DNA from 4 places in the Streptosporangium sp. NPDC002544 genome. Region 3 is predicted to be linked to each of the others. Evidence: riboswitches for the same ligand, from Rfam matches in the RefSeq annotation. Region 3 holds a riboswitch; each other region holds the start of a gene.
The links. A riboswitch is a leader RNA that binds a small molecule or an ion and turns the genes downstream of it on or off. The one in region 3 is predicted to bind cobalamin.
Positions count from the first base shown of each region.

Region 1: linked by a shared signal. The riboswitch ahead of ABT061_RS43090 ((2Fe-2S)-binding protein) and the one ahead of cobN (cobaltochelatase subunit CobN) in region 3 are both predicted to bind cobalamin.
Region 2: linked by a shared signal. The riboswitch ahead of ABT061_RS20710 (ribonucleoside-diphosphate reductase subunit alpha) and the one ahead of cobN (cobaltochelatase subunit CobN) in region 3 are both predicted to bind cobalamin.
Region 4: linked by a shared signal. The riboswitch ahead of metE (5-methyltetrahydropteroyltriglutamate--homocysteine S-methyltransferase) and the one ahead of cobN (cobaltochelatase subunit CobN) in region 3 are both predicted to bind cobalamin.

Region 1 covers NZ_JBEOWJ010000046.1:41,075-48,536, forward strand. Annotated here, with positions in the region: gene ABT061_RS43065 (hypothetical protein) at 4-693, opposite strand; gene ABT061_RS43070 (hypothetical protein) at 823-1,251, opposite strand; partial or broken gene ABT061_RS48490 (helix-turn-helix domain-containing protein) at 2,380-2,595, opposite strand; gene ABT061_RS43080 (NUDIX hydrolase family protein) at 2,938-3,474, shown strand; gene ABT061_RS43085 (leucine-rich repeat domain-containing protein) at 3,579-4,517, opposite strand; cobalamin riboswitch at 4,756-4,933, shown strand; gene ABT061_RS43090 ((2Fe-2S)-binding protein) at 4,972-5,751, shown strand; gene ABT061_RS43095 (SAM-dependent methyltransferase) at 5,797-6,615, opposite strand; gene ABT061_RS43100 (hypothetical protein) at 6,821-7,060, opposite strand.
Region 2 covers NZ_JBEOWJ010000012.1:226,583-234,044, forward strand. Annotated here, with positions in the region: gene ABT061_RS20700 (mechanosensitive ion channel family protein) at 1-111, opposite strand, end outside; gene ABT061_RS20705 (ribonucleotide-diphosphate reductase subunit beta) at 187-1,182, opposite strand; gene ABT061_RS20710 (ribonucleoside-diphosphate reductase subunit alpha) at 1,249-3,504, opposite strand; cobalamin riboswitch at 3,621-3,822, opposite strand; gene ABT061_RS20715 (tripartite tricarboxylate transporter substrate-binding protein) at 3,827-4,849, opposite strand; gene glmS (glutamine--fructose-6-phosphate transaminase (isomerizing)) at 4,954-6,762, opposite strand; gene ABT061_RS20725 (hypothetical protein) at 6,789-7,064, opposite strand; gene ABT061_RS20730 (N-acetylmuramoyl-L-alanine amidase) at 7,218-7,462, shown strand, end outside.
Region 3 covers NZ_JBEOWJ010000018.1:41,400-48,861, forward strand. Annotated here, with positions in the region: gene ABT061_RS26125 (cobalt-precorrin-6A reductase) at 1-224, shown strand, start outside; gene ABT061_RS26130 (precorrin-2 C(20)-methyltransferase) at 212-1,735, opposite strand; gene ABT061_RS26135 (precorrin-8X methylmutase) at 1,833-2,459, opposite strand; gene ABT061_RS26140 (ferredoxin-like domain-containing protein) at 2,456-3,874, opposite strand; cobalamin riboswitch at 3,889-4,090, shown strand; gene cobN (cobaltochelatase subunit CobN) at 4,126-7,462, shown strand, end outside.
Region 4 covers NZ_JBEOWJ010000017.1:97,222-104,683, reverse strand. Annotated here, with positions in the region: gene ABT061_RS25410 (FAD-dependent monooxygenase) at 1-993, opposite strand, end outside; gene ABT061_RS25405 (metal ABC transporter solute-binding protein, Zn/Mn family) at 1,056-1,844, opposite strand; gene ABT061_RS25400 (metal ABC transporter ATP-binding protein) at 2,076-2,744, opposite strand; gene ABT061_RS25395 (MFS transporter) at 2,863-3,420, opposite strand; gene ABT061_RS25390 (copper resistance CopC family protein) at 3,431-4,051, opposite strand; gene ABT061_RS25385 (hypothetical protein) at 4,185-4,742, opposite strand; cobalamin riboswitch at 5,033-5,219, shown strand; cobalamin riboswitch at 5,398-5,611, shown strand; gene metE (5-methyltetrahydropteroyltriglutamate--homocysteine S-methyltransferase) at 5,730-7,462, shown strand, end outside.

The DNA.
Region 1 (7,462 bases), on a different contig from region 3:
GTGTCACTCGTCGGGCAGGTCCTCCGGTGGCGCGTCGTGCTGGCGCAGGCGGCGCCGGAGCAGGCCCTTCGGGCGGGTGACCTTCAGCTCCGGATGGTCGGGGTCGTAGTCGGCGATGCGATCGCGCAGCTGGCGCACGTTGCCGTACTCGAAGTGGGCGGCGCGCAGCAGGTAGTCGCCGATCGCGGTCCCGTACTGGACACGCTCCTCCTCGTCGAGGCCGAGCTCGTGGCTGCGCCTCTTGCCCCAGACGAGGTCCTTGATCTGCTCCTCCAGCTGCTCCAGCCGGTCATCGAGGATCTTGACGAGCTCGTAGGGCTCGGTGAACCTGCCGAGGTAGACCCGGAGCAGCGCGGGGTTCTTCAGCATCACCGGCTCGTCGACCGGCGGGCTTGAGACCCACTGCCGGAGCACTTCCTCACCGCGCTCCGTGGTCTGGTACAGGGTGCTCCGCCTGACCCTGCCGATCGTCACCTCGCGCTCGGTCACCAGCCCCAGGTCCCCCAGTCTCCGCAGCTCCCGGCGGATGTGGCTGATGGCGGGGGACCAGTAGAACCAGCGCAGCGTGTAGTCGCACCGGACCTTGATCTCGGCGGCGGACAGCTCCTCGTCGAGGATCGACAGGACGCCCAGAACCGTGTAGGCGGTGGCGGGGAGCGGTGCACCGATCTCTACCTCGGGCTCGTCGTCCACAGGCTCAAGTCTAGTGGCGGGCGCGGCGCCGACGGCACGTCCGTCCCGTCACCCACTGACCTGTCCCCCGGATGGGGGATCTGTCGCTCCACCCGGGCGCGATGTGTCGGAGCGGCCAGGTGTTGGTCGTCAACCAACCCCTTCTTCCCTGGCCGGCAGGGGACAGGCCGGCACCCGCCGGGTCGCGATGATCAGGTGCACGACGTTCTGGGGCTGCTCCTGCCTGAAAGCCTGCAGGTCGGGGCCGTCGCGGACGGACACCAGGTAGCAGCCCGAGCGTGGGCCTATCGTCACCGTGGCGTCGCGCCTGCCCTGGGAGTCGATCACGACCAGTTCGGGCGGATGCCGCTTTGTCCACGAGCGGGGAGCGGATAGTCCGGGCCAGGTGGGAGCGTCCGTACGGTCGGCGAAACCCAGGCTGATCGTGTGATGGCGGTGGGCGCGGATTCCCCGCTCGACCAGGAGTCGCTGAACGACCGCCAGCGCCCGGTCGTGCCGGTTCGCCGTCGCCTCGTCGATCATTTCCCGATATCCAGCCCGTACCGCACGCCGTGTCACCCGTCCTCCAAGGTCGGAATCATCGGATTCGGATGGCGAGAAGCGCGATGCTCACCATCATCGCGACCTTACGGAACATGACCACCTGCAGTGTTCACAGTTTCCCGTGAACAATTCTCCCGGGTAAATCTAGAAGGCCATTCGACTTTCCAGGCCGCGTAACCGCTCGGGGACGGTGCGGTAATAGGTGCCGAGCTGCCTGACGATCTCTCTCGCCGTAGGGTGGAATCGTGTCATCTGGGGGGCGATTCGCTCGGCGTTGAGAACTCGGCTGAGTGCTCTGTCGTGATCCCTGAGCCACAGATGTGCCCTGGACATGTCTATCTCGTGATGTGCCCTACGTTCGGCGTACAACCTGGCAGGCGGGATGAAACCCGAGTCCAGGCGAATCGCACTGTCGTAGTCACCGAGTTCCGTCGCCACCACACATCCGTGAATCACCGCGTTGACGGGATTCACCTGCAGCCCGTACGGGTCTGGCCGGGTTCGCGAGTCGATGCGGGCGGCTGTTTCCGCCGCGAGGCCGTGGTGCTCCCAGGCGTCCGACTCGTGCCCCAGCCGGGCGGCGGAGACGGCCGCGCGAAACTGGAGGGAGCCGTAAACCTGCAGTCCTGCCGGATCTGACCGGTCCACCTCGCCCGCCGCCCGCCTCACCATGGTCAGCGCGATGTCACCGGACCCCAGGGTGAGCAGCAGCAGCGCCCGCGACAGCGAGACCAGGTGCCGCAGGTGCGGGTCGTCGGCGCGCAGCGCGGCGGTCCCGGCCCGCTCGACGGCGACCTGCGCCAGGTCGTTGTAGCCCAGGCGGCGGGTCAGGGACACCGCTATGGCGTACGCGTGGTTCAGCAGGCGCCACGCCCTCGGAGCGTCCGACTCGACCGCGTGGACCGTCAGCTCCTCGATGGCCGACGGCAGGCGCCCACCGAGCCTGACATGGGCGGCGGCCCCCTGCAGCTTCTGGAGTTTGACCAGTTCCTTGGCGAGCTCATCAAGTGACCGGGGAGGGACCTCCAGCTCCGGGGAGATGTCGGCGTAGGTGACAGCGCGCCTGATGGCGGGCATCGCCGCGTGCACCGCGTCGGTGCGTCTGTCGGACCCTCGGTAGGGCTGGCCGTTGATCTCGGCGGCATCGACCCCGCAGGCCCTTGCCACAGCCGCCACAAGCGAGGGGGTGGCCGGTTTATGACCCGCCTCGACCTGCGCGATCAGGCTGCGGGAAACATTGGCCCTGGCCGCCAGGCCGGTTTGGGTGAGCCCTCTGCGTTTACGCGCCCTGGCAATTCGACGCCCAGTGCTTTCATTCTGACCGCCGCCCAGATCGGGGTTCCATTCATGCCTGGCCATCTCACCACCTTCTCTCGCTCACGCGACGTCTTCACGATAGCGGCCTGAGCATTTCACCGAGATGAACATTCCCAACGACCGGTTCACTTTCCAAGAGGTCTATGCCGGTTCTGCGGTGAATCATAAGAGCCGGATCGGAGCGGTGATGAACAGGGTCTGCGCGCGGTGGACGGCGGCGCGTTCGGCATGGCGAGAAGCCGGTACGCCTGGCGATATCGCGAGCATCGACTCCACGACCGGCGTACCGCGAGCGAGGCCGGGCGGCGCCCCGCCGGCCCTGACTTTCGGCAGGTCGCCGGGGAAGAACGCGTTTCCGAGCCCACCGCGAAGTACGATCGATCAATGACCGAAATGACCGAAACCACGCCCGGCTGGCTCTCTCCCGAAGAGCTGGAGTCGACCCGCGCACGAATGCCGATCCTCTACGTCGACGCCGTGCCGGTGCGAGTCGACGAGGCCGGAGTGGTCACGCATGTCGGCCTGCTGCTGCGCATCGGAGCGGACGGGACGGTCAGCCGCGCCCTCGTCTCCGGCCGGGTGCTGCACCACGAGCGAGTCCGCGACGCGCTCATCCGCCATCTGGAGAAGGACCTCGGCCCGACGGCACTGCCCAACATCCCCGCCTCTCCGCAGCCGTTCACCATCGCCGAGTACTTCCCGACGCAGGGCGTCACGCCCTACCACGACCCCCGGCAGCACGCGGTCTCCCTCGCCTACGTCGTCCCGGTCGTGGGTGACTGCCGCCCCCGGCAGGACGCCCTCGACCTTGTCTGGTTCACTCCCGAGGAGGCCTCGTCACCGCTGGTGCAACAGGAGATGCTCGGCGGTCAGGGCACCCTGCTGAAGCAGGCCCTCGCCTACGTCGGCCGCCTCTCCTGACCTTCCGACGGCGGAAATCGCTGTGCCCCCTCTCTGTGCCAGGCTCAGGCAGCGGCCTCAACGCGCTGTCCCTGCCACTGCCACCGCACCTGATTCGGAGAGGCTCAGCGGGTGCGGCTGGCCAGGAAGCGGCGCCATTCCGGACGGGTTCGCGCGAGTGCTCGCAGCGAGGCCGGAACCTGGGGCCTGGGGTCGTTGCGGTCCAGGCGCAGTTCGGTGAGCGCGGTCAGCTCACCCAGCCATTCCGGCAGCTCGGCCAGCCGGTTTCCCTGCAGATCGAGCTTGGTCAGGGGGGTGAGGGCCCGCATCGACGTGGGAAGGGCGGTCAGCTTGTTCTTGCCCAGGCTGAGGGACCTGAGGGCGGTGAGTTTGCCGATCGACTCCGGTAGCTCGGTCAGCCCGGTGTTCCACAGGCCGAGAGAGGTGAGGGCGGTGAGGTTCCCGATCGACTCCGGCAGGCCGGTCAGTGGGACGCATCCCATATCGAGACGCTCCAGAGCGGTCAGCTCGCCCAGCCACGGAGAGAGGTCGGCGGGTCGGCTGTATGTCAGGTCCAACCAGGTGAGGGCGGTGAGACGGGCCATCGACGCCGGGAAACAGGCCGGCCCGGCGTACCACATGCGGAGCCTGGCGAGCCGGGTGAAGTCGCCGATCCACTCGGGCACCTCCTCCAGGTCATGGAGGTTGCTCAGGTCGAGTTCCGTGAGACCGGTGAGCTCGCGCATCGAGTCGGGGAGGTGGCACAGTCCGGTCACCGAGACATTGAGGTGGATCAGTCCGGTCAGCTCGCCGATCCATTCGGGCAGGGCGGTCAGCTCACGGTTGCCCCCGAGGTTGAGCTCGGTCAGCGCGGGCAGGTCGGTCAGGAACCGGGGAAGCTCGGTCAACCAGTTGGATCTCAGGCGCAGCACCCGCAGACCGGGAAGCTCGGCCACCTCCTCGGGAACCCGGAGCAGGCCGAGACCCGACAGGTCCAACGTGTCAGATCCCTCGCGCAGGTACGTGTTCATCCGCCGCCGAGCGGTCCGAAGCACGGAATCCACTGCTGCCACCCTGGTTTTCTCCTTGCCGCCAACAAGATGTGATCGGCGATCACGGTAGCGATGAGGACTTGCGACCCGGTTGTGGGTCATTGAACTTGTTTCGCCCTCGGGGTGCGGGGCCGCCGGTCACAGCATGATCGCGAGTTCGGCGAGGTATCGCCGGTACGCGGTGAAAAGCGCGCCGCCGGAAGCGGTGGCCTCCTTGGGCAGGCCCTCCCACCGCGAATCATGCGGGCCGTGCGACCATGACAGCGAAGGTGACGGCGGAACGAGGAAGCCGGTGTGAACCCGGCGCGGTCCCGCCACTGTGATCGGCGAGCGGACCCCGACATCGCCACTGCCCGGGTACGGGTGGGAAGGCCGGGCGAGCTTGGACCCGAGAGCCAGGAGACTCACGCCGTCGCCTCCTCAGCGAAATTGGGGCGGAACTCCCCAAGAGAGGAAGGCGGTTGCCATGCCGTGCGACTCACCCGCCGGTGCTCCGCCCGGACTGCTGCCCGCCGCCCCGGCCGTGGTCGCCGGCGCGGTCGCCGACGTCCGCGCCATCGGCGGCTACTTCGGGATCGAGACAGGCGAGGCCGAGGCCGGATGGCGACCGTTCACCGATCTGTGGACGGCTCCGGGCGTCCTGGAGGCGAGAATCCACGACATGGCCGGACGGCTGGGCACCACCGAGCATCGGGTGGCCGCCTCGATCCTGTTCCAGGGCCTGGCCGCCCGCCTGTGGTCACCGTCCATCGGCGCCGTGGTCGCGCACGACCTGCTCATCGACCTGGCCCCCGAGCACCTGTACTGGCGGCCGGCCCCCGACCCGCTGCCGCTGCGAGCCACCCGGCTGTCCGGCTGGGGCGTCCGCGACCCCGCGCGGATCGCCGAACCGGTCTACCGCAGCATCATGGCCGAGATGCTGGAACCGCTCGCGGAGGCGGTCCGGCGGATCGTGAAGATCGCGCCGGGGCTGTTGTGGGGCAATGCGGCCTCCGCACTGGCCGGAACCATCGGCGCCTTCACCCACCGACGGCCCGACCTCACCGCGAAGGCCGTGCGGCTGGGCCGCGAACTACTGGACCGGGATCTCCTGCGCGGCACCGGCGAACTGACCGAGCCCGTACCCGGCCGTCCCTTCTTCGTCCGTCGCAGCTGCTGCCTGTACTACCGCCTGCCCGGCGGCGGCATGTGCGGTGACTGCGTCCTGTTGCCGGCCCGCCGGCCACCAACCCACCCCCCTGGCTGACGCTCTTCGTTTCGCGCCTTCCCAGTCCAGTTCGCCTGGAGGTGGTCAGCTACGTCCGACGACGCCGAGGATGCCCGGCTTGGTGAAGTCGACGGTGATCTTCTCTCCGTACTCGTTGTACTCGGAGCGCCACGCCTCGACCGGGACGATCCCCGGCTCCAGCAGCTCCATTCCACTCAGCAGCTCGGCCAGCTGTTCCGGGCCGCGCGAGGTGAGCGCCCCCGCGCTGGTCGAGCGGTAGACCTGCTGCCCGGCCTCGTGCACCTCGGCGCTGACGTTGGCCTCGAAGGCGTGCGTGACGATCAGATGGCTACCCGGGGCCAGCCGTTCGCGGATCGTGGTGATGATGTGAGCGACCAGGGCGTCGTCGGGAATGAAGTGCAGCATCGAAATCAGCAGCACCGCGACGGGCTGGGTGAAGTCGACGGCGCTCTCGATCTGCGGGTCCGTCAGGAGCTTCTCGGGTTCCCGCATGTCGCCCTGGACGACAGAGGTGAGGTGGTTGTCCTCCAGGAGCGCACGGCCGTGCACCAGGACGATGGGGTCGTTGTCGACATAGACCACCCGGGTGTCGGGCGCGATGCGATGGGCGACCTGGTGCACGTTGTCCTGCGTCGGCAGTCCCGACCCGATGTCGAGGAACTGCCGCACGCCCTGGCGCACGAGCAGATCGACGACTCGCGAGAGGAACGCCCGGTTCGCCCGGGTCATCTCGCGGATACCGGGCACCACCCGCATGAACTGTTCCGCGGCCGCCCGGTCGGAGGCGAAGTTGTCCTTGCCTCCGAGGTAGTAGTCGTACATTCGAGCGACACTTGGGGTGTTCGGGTCGACACCCGCTGGAACATCTTCTTGCTCGCCCATACCCTCGTCCTTCATCGCCTTTGGGAAGGATATGGGAATTCCATAAAACTGTGGATCTTTACTGACAAACCATATACGACCGAATTCCCAGGGCGATCGCGGCACCGGCGAGCGACACCCGCGCGGACCGGCGGACGGCCACCGTGTGATCGGAAGTCGTACGCGGCCCACGCGCGCTTTCCGGATTCGGCGGGCCTGCCGGCGGCTACCCGTCCCGCTCGATCGACCCGGAGTTGCTCTCGGTGCTCCGGTAGCTCTGGTGGCCGGGCTCCCAGGTCCAGGTCTCCGTGCGGCCACCGTTCGTGATGGTCAGCGTGCCGGCGGGATCATAGTACGGCGACTCGGGGGACCAGGGTGGAACGGGGTCGGCGTACGCGACCGGCGTGGCGAACGCTACCGCCGAAGCGGCGAGAGCGGCGGTGACGAGATAGCGGGAAATGGACATTTGCTCCCCCAAAAGACATAAACGGTACAGCGGGGATATTGCCGGATATAAGGCAAAGAGAACCACGCCGATGATCAAGACTCTGACCGATTCGTATTCGGCACGGCCGCCCGCTCCGGGACCGCTCATCCCGGCGAGAACCGGCGGGTCTCCGCCGAGAGCCTGATCGTCGACGGCGGGCATCCGGTCATCCGGGTATCCCACCGGATTCCACTCGGGCCCGGCCGCACTGGACCGATCCCACTTGGTGGGAGCTTGGCGCCCGGCATGAGCGAGCGAGGCCTCGGCCACTCGGTCGCCCTCGGAAGCTGTGAGCCAAGACGACGGCGCGAAGGACACCAAGTCTCCACCAAGGAGCGTCGGCCAGCCTGACGGTGTCCAACCATCTGGCCCTGCACACCA
Region 2 (7,462 bases), on a different contig from region 3:
CGGCCAGGTGCAGCGGCTCACGACCGGACCGGCGAGCGCCCACTTCTCACCGATCAGCCGTGAGCGCAGCACCCTGCGCACCACCTCCACCGCCACGACTGCGGCGGCCATGGAAATGATCATGATGATCCAGCTGGACACTGACGACTGCCCCTTCGCCGCGCTCTTCCCCGGACCATCAGCCAATCAGAAGGACTCGTCGAAAGCGACATTCCCCTCGACGGCTATCTGGTAGGCCGAAACCCGCCGCTCGAAGAAGTTGGCCAGCTCCTGCACGTCCTGCAACTCCATGAACGCGAACGGGTTGGCCGTGCCGTACCGGACGGGCATCTGGAGCCTGACCAGCCGCTGGTCGGCCACGTACTCAAGGTAGCGCCGCATCTGCTCCACCCCCATTCCCGGCAGACCGTCGCCGCACAGGTCGGCCGCGAAGGCCAGTTCGGCCGCCACCGCCTCCTCGATCATCCGGGTGACCTGCTCGGTGAGCTTGTCGTCGAACAGGCCGGGCTCCTCGGCCCGCACGGTCTCCACGACGCCGAAGGCGAACTCCATGTGCATGGACTCATCACGGAAGACCCAGTTCGTCCCGGTGGCCAGGCCGCCGAGCAGCCCTCTGGCGCGGAACCAGTAGACGTAGGCGAAGGCCCCGTAGAAGAACAGGCCCTCGATGCACGCCGCGAAGCAGATCAGGTTGAGCAGGAACGCCCGCCGGTCCTCCCTGGTCTCCAGCCGGGTCAACCCGCCGAGCGAGTCGATCCATCGGAAGCAGAACTCCGCCTTGTCGCGGATCGAGGGGATGTGCTCGACCGCGGCGAACGCCTTGACCCGCTCGTCGGGGTCGGGCAGGTAGGTGTCCAGCAGGGTCAGGTAGAACTGGACGTGCACCGCCTCCTCGAACAGCTGCCTGCTGAGATAGAGACGCGCCTCGGGGGCGTTGAGGTGCTGGTAGAGGTTGAGGACGAGGTTGTTGGCCACGATCGAGTCGCCGGTGGCGAAGAACGCCACGAGGCGGTTGATCAGGTGACGCTCCTCGGGCGTCATCCTCGCCAGGTCCGCCAGGTCGGAGGCGAGATCCACCTCCTCGACGGTCCAGGTGTTGCGGATCGCGGCCCGGTAGCGCTCGTAGAACTCGGGGTAGCGCATCGGCCGCAGGGTGAGATCCATGCCGGGGTCGAGCAACATCGGGAAAATGCCTTTCGGAGTGGCTGAGGGGTGACGGGGTGCCCTCGGGACGGGCCGCCGGCAGGCCTACTGGCAGGCGTCGCAGTACTCGGGGTTCTCCAGGGAGCAGGCGACGGCCTGGGGGTCGAGGACGGGGACGGGGACCTCCCCGGCCACCGGTGCCGCCACGGTGGCCTGCGCGATCCGGGTGGCCGGGCGCGAGCGCAGGTAGTAGGTGGTCTTCAGGCCCGACTTCCAGGCGTAGGCGTACATCGAGGAGAGCTTGCCGATGGTCGGCGTGGCCATGAACAGGTTCAGCGACTGCGACTGGTCGATGTACGGGGTGCGTGCGGCGGCCAGGTCGATCAGCGCCTTCTGCGGCAGCTCCCAGGCGGTCCGGTAGAGCAGCTTCAGGTCGGCGGGGATCTCGGGAATGTCCTGAACGGAGCCGTCGGCGCGCTTGATCGCGTCACGGATCCGCGAGGTCCACAGCCCCCGGGCCCGCAGGTCGGCGACGAGATAGCGGTTGACCTGGAGGAACTCACCCGAGAGGGTCTCGCGCTTGAAGATGTTGGAGACCTGCGGCTCGATGCACTCGTAGCAACCGGCGATGGAGGCGATCGTGGCCGTGGGCGCGATCGCGATCATCAGCGAGTTACGCAGCCCCGTTCCGGCGATCCGCTCCCTGAGCTCCGTCCACGCGGCCGACGTCGCGGCCCCGTAGTGGTCGGGGTGGAGCACCCCGGCGGCGGCCCTGGTCTCCCGGTACGAGGGGTGGCGGCCCCGCTCCACGGCCAGATCCGAGGAGGTCCGGTAGGCGGCCAGCGCGATCTCCTCGGAGATCCGGGTGGACAGCTCCAGCGCCCGCGGCGAGTCGAACGGCAGCCGCAGCGTGAACAGCACGTCGGCCAGGCCCATCACGCCGAGCCCGATCGGGCGCCACCTCTGGTTGGCGGCCCGGGCCTCGGGGGTCGGGTAGAAGCCCAGGTCGATGGTGCGGTCGAGGAACCGCACGGCGGTGCGGACCGTCGCGCGCAGCCGCGCCCAGTCGATGCCCTCTCCGGAGTCCCCGGACAGGTGGGCGGCCAGGTTGATCGAGCCGAGGTTGCAGACCGCGGTCTCGGCGTCGCTGGTGACCTCGAGGATCTCGGTGCAGAGGTTCGACAGATGGATGACGTTTTCCGGCCTGGCCGTCTGGTTGGAGGTCCGGTTGGCCGCGTCCTTGAAGGTCATCCAGCCGTTGCCGGTCTGGGCGAGCGTACGCATCATCCGGCCGTACAGGGTGCGGGCGGGGAGCTGCGCGGTGAACCGGCCCTCGGCCTCGGCGGCCCGGTAGGCGTCGTCGAACGCGGCGCCGTACAGGTCGGTGAGGTGCGGGACCTCCTTGGGGTCGAACAGTGACCACACGCCGTCGGCCTCGACCCGGCGCATGAACTCGTCGGGGATCCAGTTGGCCAGGTTCAGGTTGTGCGTGCGGCGGGCCTCCTCGCCGGTGTTGTCGCGCAGTTCGAGGAACTCCTCGATGTCGGCGTGCCAGGGCTCCAGGTAGACGCAGGCCGCGCCCTTGCGGCGGCCGCCCTGGTTGACCGCGGCGACGCTTGCGTCCAGGGTGCGCAGCCAGGGCACGATGCCGTTGGAATGGCCGTTGGTACCGCGGATCAGCGAGCCCCGCGAGCGGATCCGGCTCCAGGCGATCCCGATGCCCCCGGCGTACTTCGACAGCCGCGCGACCTGCCCGTAGCGCTCGTAGATGGCCTCCAGCTCGTCGCGGGGCGAGTCGAGCAGGAAGCACGAGGAGAGCTGGGGCCTGCGCGAGCCGGAGTTGAACAGCGTGGGCGAACTGGGCAGGTAGGACAGGGTGGCCATGAGCGCGTACAACTCGGCGGCCTCCTCGACGGTCTCGGACAGGCCGCAGGCCACCCGGAGGAAGAAGTGCTGCGGGCGCTCCAGCACCTTGCGGGTGCGCGGGTGACGCAGCAGGTAGCGGTCGTAGACGGTACGCAGCCCGAAGTACTCGAATCTGGCGTCGGCGTCCGGCTCGATGAGCGCGTCCAGGACCCCGGCGTGGGCGGCCACGAACTCCGCGAGCCCGTCGGCGATCAGCCCCGCCTCGTGCGTCGCGGCGACCGACTCGGAGAAGTCGCGGACGCCGTGCTCGGCGGCCTCGTCGGCGATCAGCTCGGCCAGCAGCGCGGCGGCGACCCTGGAGTTCTCGGGGTCGGTGATCACCCGGGCCGCCGCCTCGTCGATGGCCAGCCTGCGATCGACCGGCGCGTTCCCGGCGTTCTCCGCCACGGTTCCCGCCGCGATCCCTGCTGCGGTCTCTGCCAAGGCCTGTGTCACGTGGTGTTCCTCGCTCGCTCTGACTTCCCCGTACGGCTCCGCCGGAGGGGCACGCGTCCGCGAGCGATCCCGGGCACGCCGGACCGCCTCGTTCCGCGGGCCCTCCCACGAGGCCCTGGACAATCACGTCACCGGCAGGTCTTCGGACTCACGGGCGCCCTGCGCATGCCTACCGGCCGTCGCTTCCCGGGCATGGTTCACCCAGTGCTCACATGACGGCTTTCGTTCCCGTTCACCGCTGCGGGGCAGTCCCGGAATCTCACCGGGTTCCCTCTTGCCTCGCCCCTCCCGGGGCGAACCAGCAACGAGCAGGATCCTACATCTAGGGGCGTCTGACGCAACTACCCCAACAAGTTGTGTCGGAGGACTTCAGTAGCCCGAGCTCGTGAAGCACCCCGCGGGTGCGGGCCGTCTCGGTGAAGAGCCACTGGCGGAAGTCGTCGCCGCTGAGGTAGACCCGGCTCCATCCATTGGCCGCACACAGGGCGCGCCAGCGCGGCGCGGCGTCGATCCTGTCACACAGGGCGATCGCGGCGTCCCGGTCCGTCTGGCTCATGCCCTTGGGTCCCAGCAGGCCGCACCAGTCGCTGTACTCCAGCCGGACCTCGACCTCCAGGAGCGTCGGCGCGTCGATCCCGTCGAGCCGGCTGCCCGAGGAGACCACCAAGGGACGCAGGCGGCCCGCGGTGATCTCGGGCCGCAGGGCGCGGGCCGACCCCAGCAGGGCCGCCACCCGTCCGACCTGGAGTGCCTCGGCGGCATCCTCGGCGCCGAGGAACCCCGCGTACTCCAGCAACCGGGCGTCCACCCCGAGGCACTTGCCGATCATGCCGTAGAGCACGTGGTCGGAACCGCCCTCCGGCCGGCCGCCGACCGTCAGCACCGCCGGGTTGCGGCGCAGCTCCGCGGCGAAGTCCTCGAAGGTGCGCAGGCGGGAGTCCGAGGGGACGACCAGGACCGTCCAGTCGCCGACCAGGCGGGCGAGAGGGGTGGCGGCGTCCACCACCGCGGCGGTGTTGGCGATCTCCGCGGCCGTCACCATCGGCATCGCGGTGACGAGCAGCGTGCCCTCGTGCGTGAACGAGCCGCGTACGGCGCCGAACGCGTCACGCGGGATGGAACCCAGGGCTCCCGGCCGCCCGACGGCCATGGCGGAGCGCGCCAGTCCCGACAGGACCAGGACGGAGGCGAGCCTGCCCGCGATGCCGTCCCAGCCGTGGCCGTCGGCGGTGGGTTCGAGGATGCTCAGGCGGCCCACGGCCGATTCGGCGGAATCACCGTTCAGGTCGCAGCCCGCGACGACCATGGCACCCGCCACCAGCGCGAAAAACCTCCTACGGCGCATAAGCGCCCCTTCCCCCAAGAACCCCCTATACCATAGGTTACCCTCTTATCACTATCTGTTACAGACCGGGGCGGCCACCACCGGCGGCCGCCCCGGGAGCCGTCTCATTCCACCGTGACGCTCTTGGCCAGGTTGCGGGGCTTGTCGACGTCCCGCCCCAGTGCCACGGCGGCATGGTAGGCGAAGAGCTGAAGCGGGATCGACAGCAGGATCGGGTCCAGCTCGGTCTCGTTCCTGGGCACCACGACGCAGTCGTCGGCCAGCTTGGGGCCGGTCGTGCGGTGACCGACCATGAGCACCCGGCCGCCCCGGGCGCGGATCTCACCCAGCGTGGTGAGGTTCTTGTCCAGCAGCTCGTCGTCGGGGACGATCGCCACGGTCGGCATGTCCGGGCCGATCAGCGCCAGCGGCCCGTGCTTGAGCTCGCTGGCCGGGTACGCCTCGGCGTGCACGTAGGAGATCTCCTTGAGCTTCTGCGCGCCCTCGCGGGCCACCGGATATCCCCGGACCCGGCCCACGAACATCATGCTCGGCGCCTCGGCGTACTTCTGCGCCAGCTCCTTGAGCCGCGGCTCCAGCGTCAGGATCTCCTTGATCTGGTCCGGCAGCCTCCGCAGGCCCTCGCAGATCCGGCGGCCGTCGGCGGGGGACAGGTCACGCACCCGGCCGAGGTGCAGCGCGAGCAGCGCGAAGGCCACGGCTGTCGAGGTGAACGCCTTCGTGCTCGCCACCGAGACCTCGGGCCCCGCGTGCAGGTAGAGGCCGCCGTCGCACTCACGGGCGATCGCGCTGCCCACGGTGTTGACGATGCCGAGCACCCGGCCGCCCTTGCGCTTGAGCTCCTGGACGGCGGCGAGGGTGTCGTAGGTCTCCCCCGACTGGCTGATCGCCACATACAGGGTGTCCGCCTCCACCACCGGGCTGCGGTAACGGAACTCGCTGGCCGGCTCCGCGTCGGCCGGGATGCGCGCCAGCTCCTCGATGAGCTGCGCGCCGATCTGGCCCGAGTAGTACGCGGAACCACAGCCGATGATCTTCACCCGGCGGAACGAGCGGGTCTCCCGCGCGTCCATGTTGAGGCCCCCCAGGTGGGCGATGTGGAAGCGGTCGTCCAGACGCCCGCGAAGCGTCCTGGCCACGGTGTCGGGCTGCTCGGAGATCTCCTTGAGCAGGTAGTGCTCGTAACCGCCCGTGTCGTAGTGCCCCGCCTCCCAGTCGACGGTCAGCGTCTCCTTGGCCGTCTCCCGCGCGTCGCTGGCGAAGGTGTTGAACCCGTCCGCCTTGAGCACGGCGATCTCGCCGTCCTCCAGGTGGACCACCTGGCGGGTGTAGCGGACCAGCGCGGCGACGTCCGACGCGGCGAACATCTCCTTCTCACCGATGCCCAGCACGATGGGGCTTCCGTTGCGGGCCACCACCACCTCGCCGGGGCGCTCAGAGTCGATCACCGCGATGCCGTACGTGCCGACGACCCGCTTGAGCGCGGTCCTGACGGCCTCCTCCAGGGAGTCGGCCTCCTTGACCGTACGGGCGATCAGGTGCGAGAGCACCTCGGTGTCTGTCTCCGACAGGAAGATCGCGCCGTCGGCCTCCAGCTTGGCGCGCAGCTCGTCGGCGTTCTCGATGATGCCGTTGTGCACGACGGCGATGCGCTCGTCGGCGGACAGATGAGGGTGGGCGTTGACGTCACTGGGCGCTCCGTGGGTGGCCCAGCGGGTGTGGCCGATGCCCAGCCCGCCCTTGAACCGCGCGGGCACGACCGCCGCCAGGTCGGCCACCCGGCCCTTGACCTTGCGCATCTTCAGACCCTTGTTGGAGACCACCACCCCGGCCGAGTCATAGCCCCGGTACTCAAGACGCTGCAGACCCTCCAGCAGGATGGGGGCCGCGTCCTTGGGCCCTACATAGGCCACGATTCCACACATATATAACCCGTTCCTTATCCATAGACGATCCGGCGCAGCTGGCGCAGGGAGAGTTCAGGTGCCGCGACACGGCGTACCGCCAGCTCGGCGGCCAGCCTGGGGAAGATCTCGTCATTGACCAGCCCTCTCCCCTTGAGCTCCCCGTGACGCCGCCTGACGAACTCCTCAAGAGGTTCGGAGAAGTAGGCCAGCACGTCGGCGACGACTCGCGCCGCTTCGCCCGGGCCGAGGGCGCTCGTCCGGGTCAGGTGAGTGATCAGATCCTCATAGGGATGCCGTGTCGTGGGCACAGAGCAGGACCATACGCATCCGGGAGAGAGCACACCAAGTTTTCTGCCCGATTCCGGGCAGGGAATCTCCACAATGCCGCAACCCCGCCACAACGCGCGACAGTCGGCAATCTCTGATAACTCTAAGTAGCCATCAGAGGGGGAGGAACCATCATGCGCCGCCTGCCGGGGATCACCGTCGTCGCCACTCTCGCCGTACTGGTCTCGGCCGTCCCAGCACAGGCGGCACACCCGGGGGATCAGGTGACACGGCCCCGGAAGCGCCCGGCATCCACCACGACCGCGACCTCCCCCGGCGCTGTCGCCGGCACGCCGCCATCGGCGGGAACGGGTGCGCGGTCCGGCAGGCAGGCCGCCTTCGCGAAGGCGGCGCGGACGTACGGGGTGCCGGAGAGCGT
Region 3 (7,462 bases):
GGCCGTACACCCTGCGCAGAGAGCTGGAGCTGATGCGCGAGCACCGCGTCGAGGTGCTGGTGACCAAGGACAGCGGCGGCGAGATGACCACCGCCAAGCTGGCCGCCGCGCGGGAGCTGGGGATTCCGGTGGTCATCGTACGGCGGCCGCCGCTCCCCGGCGGTGTCCCGCTGGTGGACACCGCCGAGGCCGCCGCGGCCTGGGTGGAGGCTCAGGCCAGATAGCGGCGCGGGGTGTAGACGACGGGCCGTCCGCCGCGTTCGGTGAGCCGGGTGGTGGACGAGCCCACGATCAGCAGGCAGCGCATGTCGATCTCGGCGGGGTCGAGGTCGGCCAGCTCCACGACGCGCACGCTCTCCGCCGGGCCGCCGACATCCCGCCCGATGACGACGGGCGTGTGCGGGGAACGGTGTTCGAGCAGCAGGTCGCGCATGGCGGCCACCTGCCAGGTCCGGCTCCGCGAGGCCGGATTGTAGATCGCCAGCACCAGGTCGGCCCGTGCCGCGGCGGTGATCCGGTCCGCGATGACCTCCCACGGTTTGAGCAGGTCGGACAGCGACAGCACGCAGAAGTCGTGGCCCAGCGGAGCCCCGGCGCGACTGGCCACCGCCTGGGCGGCGGTCAGGCCGGGCAGCACGCGTACCTCGACGTCGGCGAACCTCGGCTCGGACGCGACCTCGAGCACCGCGCTGGCCATGGCGAACACCCCCGGATCGCCCGAGGAGACCACGGCCACCCGTGATCCGGCGGCGGCCAGCTCCAGCGCGTGCGCGGCGCGCTCGGCCTCGACCCGGTTGTCCGTGGGGTGGCGGCGCTGGCGCGGGTTGGGCGGCACCCGGTCGAGGTAGGGGCCGTAGCCGATCAGTTCGTCGGCCCGGGCGAGGGCGTCCTGCACCTCGGGGGTCAGCCACGGTCGCCCCGCGGGGCCGAGCCCCACCACGACGACTTCGCCGCGCCGCTCGTCTCCGGCCTGCTCCTCGCGGTCGGCCACGGCCTTCGCGGAGAACGGCGTGAGCGGGCTGGGCAGCAGCGCGAGGGAGAAGTAGGGGACCGACTCGGGGTCGACGTCCGCCAGCGGCTCGATGCGCTGTTTACCGGTGGTGGCCCGCTCGATGTACCAGGCGTCGTCGAGGCGACCGGCCTCGGCGAAGGCGGCGCGGACCTTCTCGAAGGTCCTGCCGAGTTTCAGCACCGCGGCCGAGTCGGCGGCGGCCAGCCGCTCGGCCAGCACGTCCGCCGGGAGCGTGCCGGGCAGCACGGTCAGCGTCTCGTCCCGCTCGACCAGCGGGCGGCCGAGCACCGCGGCGGCCCCGCTGATCGAGGTCACCCCCGGCACCACCTCGGTCGGGTACCGGTGCGCGAGCCGCTTGTGCATGTGCATGTAGGAGCCGTAGAAGAGCGGGTCGCCCTCGCAGAGCACCACCACGTCGCGCCCGGCGTCCAGGTGCGCGGCCAGCCGCACGGCACAGTCGGCGTAGAAGTCGTCGAGCGCGCCCTGGTATCCGCCGGGGTGGTCGGTGGTCTCGGTGGTCACCGGATAGATCAGCGCCTCCTCGACCTGGTCTCCCCGCAGGTAGGGCAGGGCCACCGACCTGGCGATGCTCCGCCCGTGCCGGGCGCTGTGGTAGGCGATCACGTCGGCCGCGCCGAGCAGCCTGGCCGCCTTCACCGTCACCAGCTCCGGGTCTCCCGGCCCCAGCCCGACCCCGTACAGGCACCCGAGATCCCCGCTCAACCCGCTCACTCCTCCTCACCCGCGATCGCATTGACGGCAACCGCCGCCACCGCGAGCCCGACCCCGTACAGGCACCCGAGATCCCCGCTCAACCCGCTCACTCCTCCTCGCTCGCGATCGCGTTGACGGCGGCCGCCGCCATCGCGCTGCCGCCCCTGCGTCCGTGCACCACCAGGTGGTCGAGTCCGGCCGGGTGCTCGGCCAGGGCCAGCTTCGACTCCGCGGCCCCGATGAAGCCGACCGGCACGCCCAGCACCGCGGCCGGGCGTCCGGCACCCTCCTCGACCAGTTCGAGCAGGCGGAACAGCGCGGTCGGCGCGTTGCCGATCGCGACCACCGCGCCGTCGAGCCGGTCGCGCCACAACTCCAGCGCCGCGGCGCTGCGGGTGGTGCCCAGCCGCAGCGCCAGCTCCGGGACCCGCGGGTCGCCGAGTGTGCAGATCACCTCGTTCGCCTTCGGCAGCCGTCGCCTGGTGACGCCGGAGGCGACCATCATGGCGTCGCACAGCACGGGCGCGCCGTCGCGCAGCGCCTCGCGCGCCGCCGTGACGACTCCCGGCGACCACGCGAGGTCGTCGACGAGGTCGACCATGCCGCAGGCGTGCACCATGCGAACCGCGACCTGGGCGACGCCCGGCGGCATGCCGCCGAGGTCCGTCTCCGCGCGGATGGTGGCGAAGGAGCGGCGGTAGATCTCCGCCCCGTCCCTGATGTAGTCGATCACTTTCCCTCTCTGGTCGCCGCCACCGCGGCGCTCGTCTGCTCGGCGTCGGCGAACGTACGGCTCACGCCGTCCGCCTCGACGCGGTATCCGTCTCCGGTCGCGACCACGTCCACGACCCGGCCGCGCGGGCGTCCGCACCGCCGCTCGCAGCCCGACCAGTGCACGGGGAGCGCACGGGTGCGGCCCCGCGAGGGGTGGACGTCGTCAGGACCGTCCGCATCGAACTCGGAACCGGTGCCGTCGTTCGCCCGCGCACCCGCGTGGACGTCGGCGTGCACGTCGGCGAGGGCCTTGGCGCATCCGGGCCGGCCTGCGCAGGCGGTCAGGCCCAGCCACGGCGACGCCGGGTCGCTGACCAGGCCCGCGGCCGTGAGCGCCGCCCGCCGGCCATCGACCTCCGGCGCCGGCAGGTCGGGGACGACGATCGTCCGCCACGGCGTCACCCGGACCTCTCCCCCGCCGTGCTCGGCCGCCTGGGCGAGCGCCTCCAGCTGGGCCGCCGACAGCCGTCCGAGCGCGGCGAGAACGATGAGGGCCGACCTTCCGTCACGCTGCATGACGACCCCGGCCGCGCCGCCGTCCATCGTCCGCTCCCGCCGTACCACGGGGGCGGCCCGGCGAAGGGCCGGCTCCGCCCTGAGCACACGGGCCGAGACCCGCCCCGGACCGTCGGTCAGCTCGGCGAGCCGCCACGCGCCCGACCCCTGCTCGGCGCGCTCGGCCAGGAACGCCTCGGCGACCGCGAGCATGCCGGTGACGGCGGAGGAGACGGGGGCGCGCAGCCCCAGGTCGGCACCGGCGAGCAGCAGCGCCACCTCGGAGACGTCCGCCGAGGCGTCCAGCGGATCGACCGGCAGCAGCGTGACGTCCGCGCCGAGAGCCGCCATGTCGCCCGAGCCGTCGTCGAGCGCGAAGAGGAACCGGCCGGGCAGGTCGGCGAGCGCGGGCCGGGCGCGGAGTTCCCCGTCCAGCTCGGACACGAGCGGACGGACGTCGAGCAGGCTCGCGGGTGCCCGCCCGGCCAGGGGTGAGGCCACGATGTTGCGTACCCGCTCATGCGTGGCCGACGGCAGCAGCCCGGCGGCGGCCAGCCGCACGGCGAAGTCGGATGCCGGGGAAAGCCGCCGGTCGTCGTCCGGAACGCGCGTGTCGTCGCGTGCCGGGTGCACGACGGGAAGGGACTCGCCGTCCTGCGGCGGGAGGCCGCGTACCTGGAGGTTCGCCCGGGAGGTCAGCTCGATCACGCCGGATCCGAGCTCCCGGGCGGCGGCGGCGACCACGCGGAGCTGACGCGCCGTGAGCGCCCCGCCGGGAACCCGGATCCGCGCCAGGCCGCCGTCGGCCGCGGCGTGCACCTGGAGCGCTCCGGGACACGCGTCGGCCCGGGTTCTTCCGGGAGGGTCGGTTATTGACACGCAGTGGATGGTAGCTCCCATTTCTTTACGGATGTCCGCCTGGCATAGTGTGACCTAGGCGACGGCGCAGGGAGGAAGCCGGTGTGAAACCGGCGCGGTCCCGCCACTGTAACCGGGGAGCGAACCCCACCGAAGGCCACGGTCCGGCAACGGACGGGAAGGCCGGGGTGAGCGTTGATCCGGGAGCCAGGAGACTCCTGCCGTCGCGATGACGACGACCCGGGGCGAGGACCCCGAGGGAGGACTTCTGCATGCGTTCCGTGCCGCCCACCCCGCGATCGGCCGTGCCACCCGCGCCGCCTGCCGTCCTGCTGCTGTCGACCTCCGACACCGACCTGCTCAGCGCGCGGACGAGCGGCGCGAACTACCGGCTCGGCAACCCGGCGCGGCTGTCCGCCGAGGACCTGCCCGCGCTGACCGAGGGCACGGACCTCGTGGTCGTGCGACTGCTCGGCGGGCGCAGGGCATGGCAGGACGGGCTGGACGCGCTGCTCGCCGACCGGCGGCCCGTCGTGATCCTCGGTGGCGAGCAGGCCCCCGACGCCGAGCTGATGGAGCTGTCCACGGTGCCCGGCGGGGTCTGCGCCGAGGCGCACGCCTACCTCGCGCACGGCGGTCCGGCGAACCTGGCCCAGCTGCACGCCTTCCTCTCCGACACGGTGCTGCTCACCGGGTACGGCTTCGCACCGCCCGCGCCCACCCCGAGCTGGGGCCCCCTCGAACGTGTCGCGCGACGCACCGAGGGCCCTGTCATCGGCGTGCTCTACTACCGCGCGCACCACGTCGCGGGCAACACCGCCTTCGTCGAGACGCTCTGCCTGGCCATCGAGGAGGCGGGCGGCCAGGCCCTGCCCGTCTACTGCGGTTCCCTGCGCAGCGCCGAGCCCGACCTGTTCGACACGCTCCGGGCCGCGGACGCCCTGGTGGTCACCGTGCTCGCCGCCGGGGGCACCCGCCCGGCGACCGCCTCTGCGGGCGGGGACGACTCCGCGTGGGACGTCGGCGCGCTCGCCGAGCTGGACGTGCCGATCCTGCAGGGCCTCTGCCTGACCACGGGAAGGGACGCCTGGCGGGAGAACGACGACGGCCTGTCCCCGCTCGACGCGGCCTCCCAGGTGGCGATCCCCGAGTTCGACGGGCGGATCATCACCGTGCCGTTCTCCTTCAAGGAGGTCGACGACGAGGGCCTGACCGTGTACGTGGCCGATCCCGAGCGGGCCTCGCGGGTGGCCGGCATCGCGGTACGGCACGGCCTGCTCCGGCACGTCCGAGCACCGGAACGGCGGATCGCGGTGATGCTGTCGGCGTACCCGACCAAGCACTCCAGGATCGGCAACGCGGTCGGCCTGGACACCCCCGCCAGCGTGGTCAGGCTGCTCACGGCCATGACGGAGGCCGGGTACGACCTCGGAGACGGTTTCCCCGGCGTGGCGGAGCGGGACGGCGACGCGCTGATCCACGCGCTGATCGCGGCGGGCGGCCAGGACCGGAACTGGCTCACCGAGGAGCAACTGGCCGCGAACCCGGTACGGATCCCGGCCGCGCGCTACCGGGCGTGGTTCGAGACGCTGCCCGAGGACCTGCGGCACGGCATCGAGGCGCACTGGGGGCCGCCGCCGGGCGAATTGTTCGTCGACCGGAGCCGCGATCCCGACGGTGAGATCGTGCTGGCCGCGCTGCGCGCGGGCAACCTCGTGGTGATGGTCCAGCCGCCGCGCGGCTTCGGGGATAACCCGGTCGCCATCTACCACGACCCCGACCTGCCGCCGAGCCACCACTATCTGGCCGCCTACCGGTGGCTGGCCGACGACTTCGGCGCGCACGCGATCGTGCACGTCGGCAAGCACGGCAACCTGGAGTGGCTGCCCGGCAAGTCGGCGGGGATGTCGGCCTCCTGCGGCCCCGACGCGGCGCTCGGCGACCTGCCGCTGGTCTACCCGTTCCTGGTGAACGACCCCGGTGAGGGCACGCAGGCCAAGCGGCGGGCGCACGCCGTACTGGTCGATCATCTGGTGCCGCCGATGGCCCGCGCGGAGACCTACGGCGACATCGCCCGGCTGGAGCAGCTGCTGGACGAGCACGCCTCGATCGCGGCCATGGACCCGGCCAAGCTGCCCGCCATCCGGGCGCAGATCTGGACGCTGATCCAGGCCGCCAGGCTCGACCACGACCTGGGCGTCGACGACCGGCCGCAGGACAGCGGGTTCGACGACTTCCTGCTGCACGTCGACGGATGGCTCTGCGAGGTCAAGGACGTCCAGATCCGCGACGGCCTGCACGTGCTCGGCAGCGCCCCCGAGGGGAAGGCCCGCGTCGACCTCGTGCTGGCCATGCTCCGCGCCCGCCAGATCTGGGCGGGCCAGGAGGCACTCCCCGGTCTGCGTGAGGCCCTCGGCCTGGCCGAGGACGGCGGCGCCGCGAGGGTGAGCGTGGACGAGGCCGAGTCGACGGCCCGCGCCCTCGTCGAGGGCATGGAGGAGCACGGCTGGGACCCGTTCGCCGTCTCCCCCGTCACCGCGTCCGTCCTCGCCGGCGGAAGTGACCGCGACTCCGGAGTCCTGGCCGCCGTGGAGAAGGTGCTCGGGTTCGCGGCCGGGGAGATCGTGCCCCGGCTCGCCAGGACCACGGACGAGATCGGCGCGGTGCTGCACGCGCTCGACGGCGGTTACGTCCCCGCCGGGCCGAGCGGGTCGCCGCTGCGCGGGCTGATCAACGTGCTGCCGACCGGGCGGAACTTCTACTCCGTCGATCCCCGGGCGGTGCCCAGCAGGCTGGCGTGGGAGACCGGGCAGGCCATGGCCGACTCCCTGCTGGAGCGGTACCGCTCCGACACCGGTGAGTGGCCGCGCTCCGTCGGGCTGTCGGTCTGGGGCACCAGTGCCATGCGCACGGCGGGCGACGACGTGGCGGAGGTGCTCGCGCTGCTCGGCGTGCGGCCGGTCTGGGACGAGGCGTCCCGGCGGGTCAGCGGCCTCGAACCGATCCCGCTCGCCGAACTCGGCCGGCCCAGAATCGACGTGACCGTCCGGATCAGCGGGTTCTTCAGGGACGCCTTCCCGCACGTCGTCACCATGCTGGACGACGCCGTACGGCTGGTGGCGGGCCTCGCGGAGGCCGCCGGAGAGAACTACGTGCGGGCGCACGCCGACGCCGACCTGGCCGCGCACGGCGACGAGCGGCGGGCCACCCTGCGGATCTTCGGCTCCCGTCCGGGCGCCTACGGCGCGGGCCTGCTGCCGCTGATGGAGAGCGGGAACTGGCGCGACGACGCCGACCTGGCCGAGGTGTACGCGGTCTGGGGCGGCTTCGCCTACGGTCGCGACCTCGACGGAACACCGGCGCGGCAGGACATGGAGAGCGCCTACCGGCGGATCGCGGTGGCCGCGAAGAACGTCGACACCCGCGAGCACGACATCGCCGACTCCGACGACTACTTCCAGTACCACGGCGGGATGATCGCCACCGTGCGGGCGCTCACCGGCCGGGCGCCCGCCGCGTACGTGGGCGACAGCACCCGTCCGGACGCGGTGCGGACCAGGACCCTGCACGAGGAGACCGCGCGGATCTTCCGCGCCCGGGTGGTCAACC
Region 4 (7,462 bases), on a different contig from region 3:
CCAGCCCTGCAGGACGGCGGCGAGTTTCCAGGCAAGGTTGTCGGCGTCCTGGATGCCGCAGTTCATCCCGAATCCGCCGTAGGGAGTCATGGGATGTGCTGCGTCTCCGGCCAGGAACACCCGGCCTGCCCGGTAACGGTCGGCCAGCAACGCGGCGGCGGTCCACTCCTGTGTCGCGATCACGTCGATGTCGAGATCCGGTACGGCCGCCGCCTCGTGGATCAGATCAGCGCAGTCGCGGGGGGTCAGGTCGTCGACCGCGCGGCGCGCGGGGTCGTGGACGAGGTTGAACAGCCACCGGCGCCGGTTGTCCACCGTCATGAACGTGCCGGTCAGTGCGGGATTGACGATGGTGTAGATCAGGCTGAGCCGGTCGGCGACGTGTGGGCGCAGGTCGGCTTCGAACAGGATGTTGAGATTGCGGCTCAGGGCGGGGTCGCCGGACATGGCGATGCCAAGCTCGCGTCGTACGAAACTGCCGGCGCCGTCGGCGGCGATGACATAGGCGGTACGGAGGGTCGATGTCTGTCCGTCGGCGTCGCGCAGCCACGCGGTCACCCCCCGCTCGTCCTGCTCCAACGCGATCAGTTCCTGGCCGAAGTGCACCCAGCCGGGGCCGAGCGACTCGGCGTGCTCACGCAGCAGCGGCTCCAGCACGTCTTGGGAGCAGACCGCGGTGAAGGCAGGGCTGAAGGCCGCCCGCGCCGGGTCGGGCAGGTTGCTGTTACGGATGTGATCGGCGCAAGTCAGGGAGGTGCCGAAGAAGAAGTGCAGGCTCTCCTCGCGGGGCACTCCGGCCGCCAGCACGGCCTCCTCCAGGCCGTAGCGGCGCAGCACCTCCATGGTGCGGACGCTGAGCGCCCGCCCCTTGGGGAAGGCCGAGGTGGCCGCATGCCGCTCGACGAGCAGCGAGGGCACACCGAACCCGGACAGCGCGATCGACGCGCACAGGCCGACCGGTCCGCCGCCGACGATGAGCACGGGAACGTCCACGTGCCTCCTTCCAGAAAAAGGGGTGGCGGGGCGGCTCGTACGGAACCGCCCCGCACGATCGGTCAGCCCAGGGCCGCGGCCAGCGCGTCGGCGTTGGCCCGGTACACGGCGAGCAGATCCAGCCCCTGGTCGGGGAAGTCGTTGATGACCACACGCTTGGCCTCGACACCCGCAAGGGCGTCCCCGCCGGGCATGGCGGAGTTGTCGAGCACCAATTGGGGCTTCTTGCCGGCCAGCTCGGAGATCTGGTCGGCGGTGGGCGGCTGCGGGCCGAACACCCCGGCGGGCTGGGCGCCGGCCAGGTCGGCGGCCCAGGCCACGAACGCCTGCGAGACGATCACCCGCGCGGTGCCCTTGGTGGCAGCGGTGACCTTCTCCTTCAACGCGGTGTACTCGGTGTCGAAGGCCGCGGTCCACGCCTCGGCGGCCTGGGCGGTGCCGAACTCACCGCCCAGGCGCCGCACCTCGGCCTTGACCTTGTCGGGGGCGTTGTCCAGGGAGACCTCGATCAGCTTGGCCTTGGACCCGGCGGCCTCCTTGAGCTTGCCGGCGAAGCCCTCGAAGGCGGCGTACAGCACCACGTCGGCCTCGGCCACTTTCGCCAAATCCGACGGCTTGGGGTCGTAGTCGGCGGCGTGGTGCACGCCGGGTGGGACGATCACCGTGATGTCGGTCGCGCCCGCGGCCTTGGCGAACCCCGCCTCCCAGGTGGAGGCGGCGACCACCTTCAAGCCGCCGGGCGAGGCGGAGGGAGCGGCCGAGGAGGCATCTTCGGTGTTTCCGCAGGCGGCCATGGTCAGAGCGGCGACGGCCGCCAGGGCGGCGAGACGGAATCGGCGCAAGATGATCATTTCGTGAGGATCCTTTCCGGGATCGAATAGAGAAGGACGGTGCAGATCCCGCCGACCAGCACCAGCACCGGGCCTGGTGGGAAGTCGAAGAGCAAGGCGAGGCAGAAGCCGCCCAGGTTGAAAGCAGTCCCACGATGAACACTCCGACGATCGGCAGCGCCACCGAACCGAGCAGCAGCGCCACCAGGGCCAGCCGGACCGAGGGAATCTCCAGCAGCGTCCAGATCGAGTTCACCGGACCTCCCGCAGCCGCCCGGCGGCCATCTCGGCCACCCGCCCGCATGCCTGGGCGACCACCCGGTCATGGGTGACCACCACCACGCTCACCGCCAGCCCGGCCAGCACGCCGGCGACCTGCTCCTGACCGGCGAAGTCCAGGGCCGCGGTCGGCTCGTCGGCCAGCACCAGTCCCGCCCCGGCCGCGACCTGTCCCAGCGCCCGCGCCAGATAGGCGCGCTGCAGCTGGCCACCCGACAGGGTGGCGAGCGGGCGCTCCAGCAGGGCGGCCACCCCCAGGTCCTCGGCCGCGGCGAACGCCCGCTCGGCGTGTCCGCCGCTGGCCAGCAGCTCGCGCACCAGCAGTGGGAAGCGTCCGGCCGCTTGGCGCTGCGGGATCCAGGCGACCTCGGAGCGGCGGCGGGCCCAGTCGGCCGGCGTGCGCGCCCGCCGTCCCGAGACCTCGATCACCCCGGAGACCTCGCGATGCAGTCCGAGCAGCGCGCGCAGCAGCGTGCTCTTGCCCGAGCCGTTGGTGCCGGTGATGGCCAGATGCTCGCCGGGGGCGAGCGCCAGGTCGACGGCGTTCACCGCGAGGAGCCTGCCGTGCCGGCAGCTCACGGCGGACAGGCGTAGACCGGCGGCGCTCGCCGGGGAATCGGAGAGGGGAATGGGGACGGGCATGGGCGTACTCCGGTTGGGGGTAGAGGCACGGCGGCAGCCGGGCGGACCGGTCCGCCCGGGAGGGCATCGTGAGGAGACGGGACCGCCCGTGGGGGGCAGCCCGTGAAGGGGGAGCGGCTCAGCCGCGGATCGGCAGTGGCGGGGCCCGCCCGCTGAGCGCGTACCGCAGTAACGCGGATCGCAGCAGCGGCGGGGCGGGGGAGCTCGTGAGCCATGGACGGGCGGGTGCGGCCGTCTGGCCGCACCGGACCCTCAGCAGCCGGCACAGCCGGACGGCGAGGCGGCGCAGCACCGCCCAGAGCGCGGCCTCGCCACGAGCCAGCCACAGCGCGGCCAGCGCTCCCGCCCAGCCGTGCGTCACCACCATGCCCAGCCCGGGGACCAACCCCGAATGCGCGTGCCCGCCGGCCTCGGCCAGCGGCGCGATGAGGTGAACCGTGGAGAAGAGCAGGTGCAGCGCCACCTGCGTGCCTGCCAGCAACGGCCAGATCACGCCCAGGCCGCGCTCGCCGCCGGTCGCGGGCAGCGCCGCCAGGAACGCCAGCGCCAAGGCGCACGCCGCCGCCGGTGCGGAGACGACGCCCCCGCCGGACACGTGTGCGAGCACGCCGAGCCCCAGGCACACCACGGCGAAGGCCGCGGCGCGGGCGAGACGTAACGTCAGGTGCGCGGGCATGGCCGGCGGATCACTCCGCGCCGCCGGGACGGCCTCGGCGAGAGGCCTGCAACCAGATGCCCGCGCCGATGGCCACGATCGCGGCGAGTGCGACCCAGATCCAGCCCGGCAGGCTCCCGGCGTTCTCCTGCTCGCCGGTGGCGGAAACGGGGCCAGGCGAAACGGGCTGCGCGACCACCGGTGCGGACGCTGAAGCCGTCGGCTCCGGCACCGGTGTGGTCGCGACGGTCGATGCGGCCTTCGCGGGCGGTGTCGCCGGGGCGGTCACGGTGAAGGGAGTCTCCCCCTCGATCGGGTGGCCGTCGGAGGAGACCACCCGCCAGGCGATCACATAGTCACCCGGGGCCAGGGGCGCCGGAACATCGGAGGTGACCGTGTCACCTGCGACCTTCGCTTTGCCGATGTCGATGATCGTGTCGCTCGCCGTGCGCAGCGCGACCGCCGGGAAGCGGACCTGAGAGCTGAACTCCAGCTTGATCCGTTCGACGGCGGAGACCTTGGCATCCTTGGCGGGAGAGCTGCTCTTGAGGCGGTCGTGGGCGAGCGCGGCGGGTGCGCCGAGCAGGACGAATATGGCGCAACACAGGGCGGTGACAACGGTCGTGCGGACAGATCGTGGCAGGGACGCCATCGTGGACTCCAGAAGGAACCTCCGGCCGTGCCCTCGGCACGGACCGGCGAAACGGAAGGAACGCCTCCAGTGAAAAAAGGAGGGCGTCTGGTCACGGGGGCACGCCGCCCTCCGGACCCTTCCTTCAGGTCCTTCAGCCGGCGTGTCGCGGTATGGGCGGGCCGCGCCGCCGCAGCACCGGCAGGATTTCCCAGCCGCCGTACGGCCGGACATCGGCGGCCGGAACGGCCCGCCACACCGGCGGCGTCACCTCGGCGGGGACGGCGAACAACAGCCGGATCAGCGGCCTCGGCCCGCCGTACAGGCGGATCATCAGCCACAGGGCGCTCTCGCCGCGGTGCAGCCACCATCCGGTGCCCAGCGCCACTGCGAGATGGATCACCGTCATGCCCAGGCCGGAATGGCCGTGCTCAGCGGAGAACATCGCCTGCGGTGCGGGCGCGGCGCGATTGAACAGCTCATGCAGCAGGATCTGCGCGCCGGTGGTCGCGCCGAGCACGACCTCCACACCGCGCTCGCGCCCGTTGAGCGCGTACGCCACGCAAAAGGCGATCAGTGCGCCCAGAACGGCCAGGTGCGGCGGGATCAGGCCGCCCCCGGCCAGCGCGTGGCCGCCCGCGGAGACCACGAGGCACATCGTCGCGAAGACGATGGCTCGTGGCACGCGCAGCGCCGACGCCGTAGGGGTCACAAAGGACATCCTGTCAGCCGGGTGGCTCGCCGAGAAGACCGGGACAGCGGATCATGCCTCAGGCCGTCGCGGCCGGGTGCGTGAATCTCATACCCGGGCACACGTGGGAACGGCTCCCGCCGTTCACCCGAAACGCGGGACGGTCATGCGAAGAGCGCCTCGTGTTCCACGGCGGCCGTGCGTGTGGAGCCGGATCGCGTGCCGCCCGGGACCGCACGCACGGTACGCGCGGCGGTCCCGGACGCCGTTGCAACGATCATTGAACGAGCCGGTCGAGGTCTTGTCGTTAATGGTGGTTGTGCGAACATGGTCGGCGTAGGCGACGGCGGAACGAGGAAACCGGTGTGAATCCGGTGCGGTCCCGCCACTGTGATCGGCGAGTGAATCCCGAACAGGCCACTGCCCGCGTGCGGGTGGGAAGGCCGGGAGGAGCATCGACCCGAGAGCCAGGAGACTCACGCTGTCGCCTCCTCACGAAATGGGGCGGATCTCCCCAAGAGTGGTGCTGGGCGTACGGGTGCCCGCAGGGGTGGAGTCACTGGCCCGTCAGCTGTACCCGGACCGTTTCGCGTGACCCGGATCGCTCCATCTCTGAGCGGCGATGAGCCGCGCCGGGTGGCGCCGTTGGGGGAGCGACAGCCGGCGGCCGAGTCGTTAAGATCTCAGACGTGGATGGTTCGCCCGCCTCCTCCGGGAGGCAGGCGTCGTAAGAGGGAACCCGGTGGGAATCCGGGACTGCCCCGCAGCGGTAAGCAGGAACGACCGCCGTCATGAGCACTGGGCCTATGCCTGGGAAGCGACGGCCAGTAGGTCATGCCTCAGGCATGGTGCCCGCGAGTCCGAAGACCTGCCTCCACCCGCGCGCCACTCGGCGCGTGGTGGTCCGCGGCCTCGTGGGAGGGCCTGGGACGCGCTCGCCGGGGGCTCGCTCCGCGTGCGCTTCTTTCTCCTGCCTGGCCGCATGCTGGCGAGACGAGGGAAGTTGCCATGAGGACGACCATTTTGGGCTATCCGCGCATCGGCGCGCATCGGGAGCTCAAATTCGCCACCGAGGATTTCTGGGCCGGCAAGATCGGTGCCGACGAGCTGGAGGCGACCGCCGCATCGCTGCGCGGCTCGGTCTGGACCGAACTGCGTGACGCGGGCCTCGACACGATCCCGTCGAACACGTTCTCGTTCTACGACCAGGTGCTCGACACCACGGTCATGGTCGACGCCGTGCCCGGGCGTTATCGGAGCCTCGCCGGGCTCGACCGGTATTTCGCCATGGCGCGAGGCACCGCCGAGCTTCCGCCGCTGGAGATGACCAAGTGGTTTGACACCAACTACCACTACATCGTCCCCGAGTTGGCGCTGGACACCCGGTTCCAGCTGGCCGGCGGCTCGGCCGCCAAACCCATGGCCGAGTATCTGGAGGCCAGGAAGCTGGGAATCGAGACGCGGCCCGTGCTCGTCGGTCCGCTCACGTATCTCCTGCTGGCCAAGCCCACGCCGAACTCGCCTGAGGAATTCACCCCGCTCGACCTGCTGGACTCCCTGGTGGAAACCTATGCCGAGCTGCTGGAACGGCTGGCGGGCGCGGGCGCGCAGTGGGTGCAGTTCGACGAGCCGGTCCTGGCCCGAGACCTCGGAGCCCGGGAGATCGACGCGCTCGGGCGGGCATACCGGCGGCTTGGCAGCCTGCCCAGCCGTCCGAAGATCCTGCTCGCCACGTACTTCGGCGCCGTCACCGCGGAGTCGCTGCGGGTGATCGCCTCCACCGAGGTCGAGGCGATCGGGCTCGACTTCGTCGCCGGGCCCGGCAACCTGGACGCGGTGGCCTCGGCCAGCGGGCTGGCCCGCAAGACCGTGGTCGCCGGCGTGGTCGACGGCAGGAACGTGTGGCGCGCCGACCTGGCACGGGTGAAGTCGACCTACGCGGTCCTGCTCGGGTTCGCCGACAAGGTGGAGCTGAGCAGTTCCTGTTCGCTGCTGCACGTCCCGGTCGACCTCGACAGCGAGACGGCGCTGGACCCGGCGGTCCGGGCGCGGCTGGCGTTCGCCCGGCAGAAGGTCGCCGAGCTGGTCGGTCTCGCCGCCGACCTGCGGTCGGAGGATCCGTCGGCCGCGCCGCTCCCCGTCGTACCGGCCGACCCCGACGTCCGGGCCCGGCTGGAGGCTCTCGGTGACGCGCAGCGGGCCGATCGGGCGGTCCGGTTCGCGGCACAGCGGGCCAAGCTGGGGCTGCCCGAGCTGGCCACGACGACGATCGGCTCGTTCCCGCAGACCGCGCAGATCCGCAAAGCCCGCGCCGACCACAAGGCGGGACGGACCGACGAGAACGCCTACGTCGAGGCGATGCGCGCCGAGATCGCCCGCGTGATCAAGCTTCAGGAAGAGCTCGGACTGGACGTGCTCGTCCACGGCGAGCCCGAGCGCAACGACATGGTCCAGTACTTCGCCGAGCAGCTCGATGGCTACGCCGCCACCGACTACGGCTGGGTTCAGTCCTACGGCTCCCGCTGCGTGCGCCCGCCGATCCTGCATGGCGACCTCTCCCGCCCCAAGCCGATGACGGTGGAGTGGACCGCCTATGCCCAGTCCCTCACACCCAAGCCGGTCAAGGGCATGCTCACCGGGCCGGTGACGATGCTGGCCTGGTCATTCGTCCGCGACGACCAGCCCTTGGCGCAGACCGCTCGCCAGGTCGCCCTCGCGCTCCGTGACGAGATCACAGATTT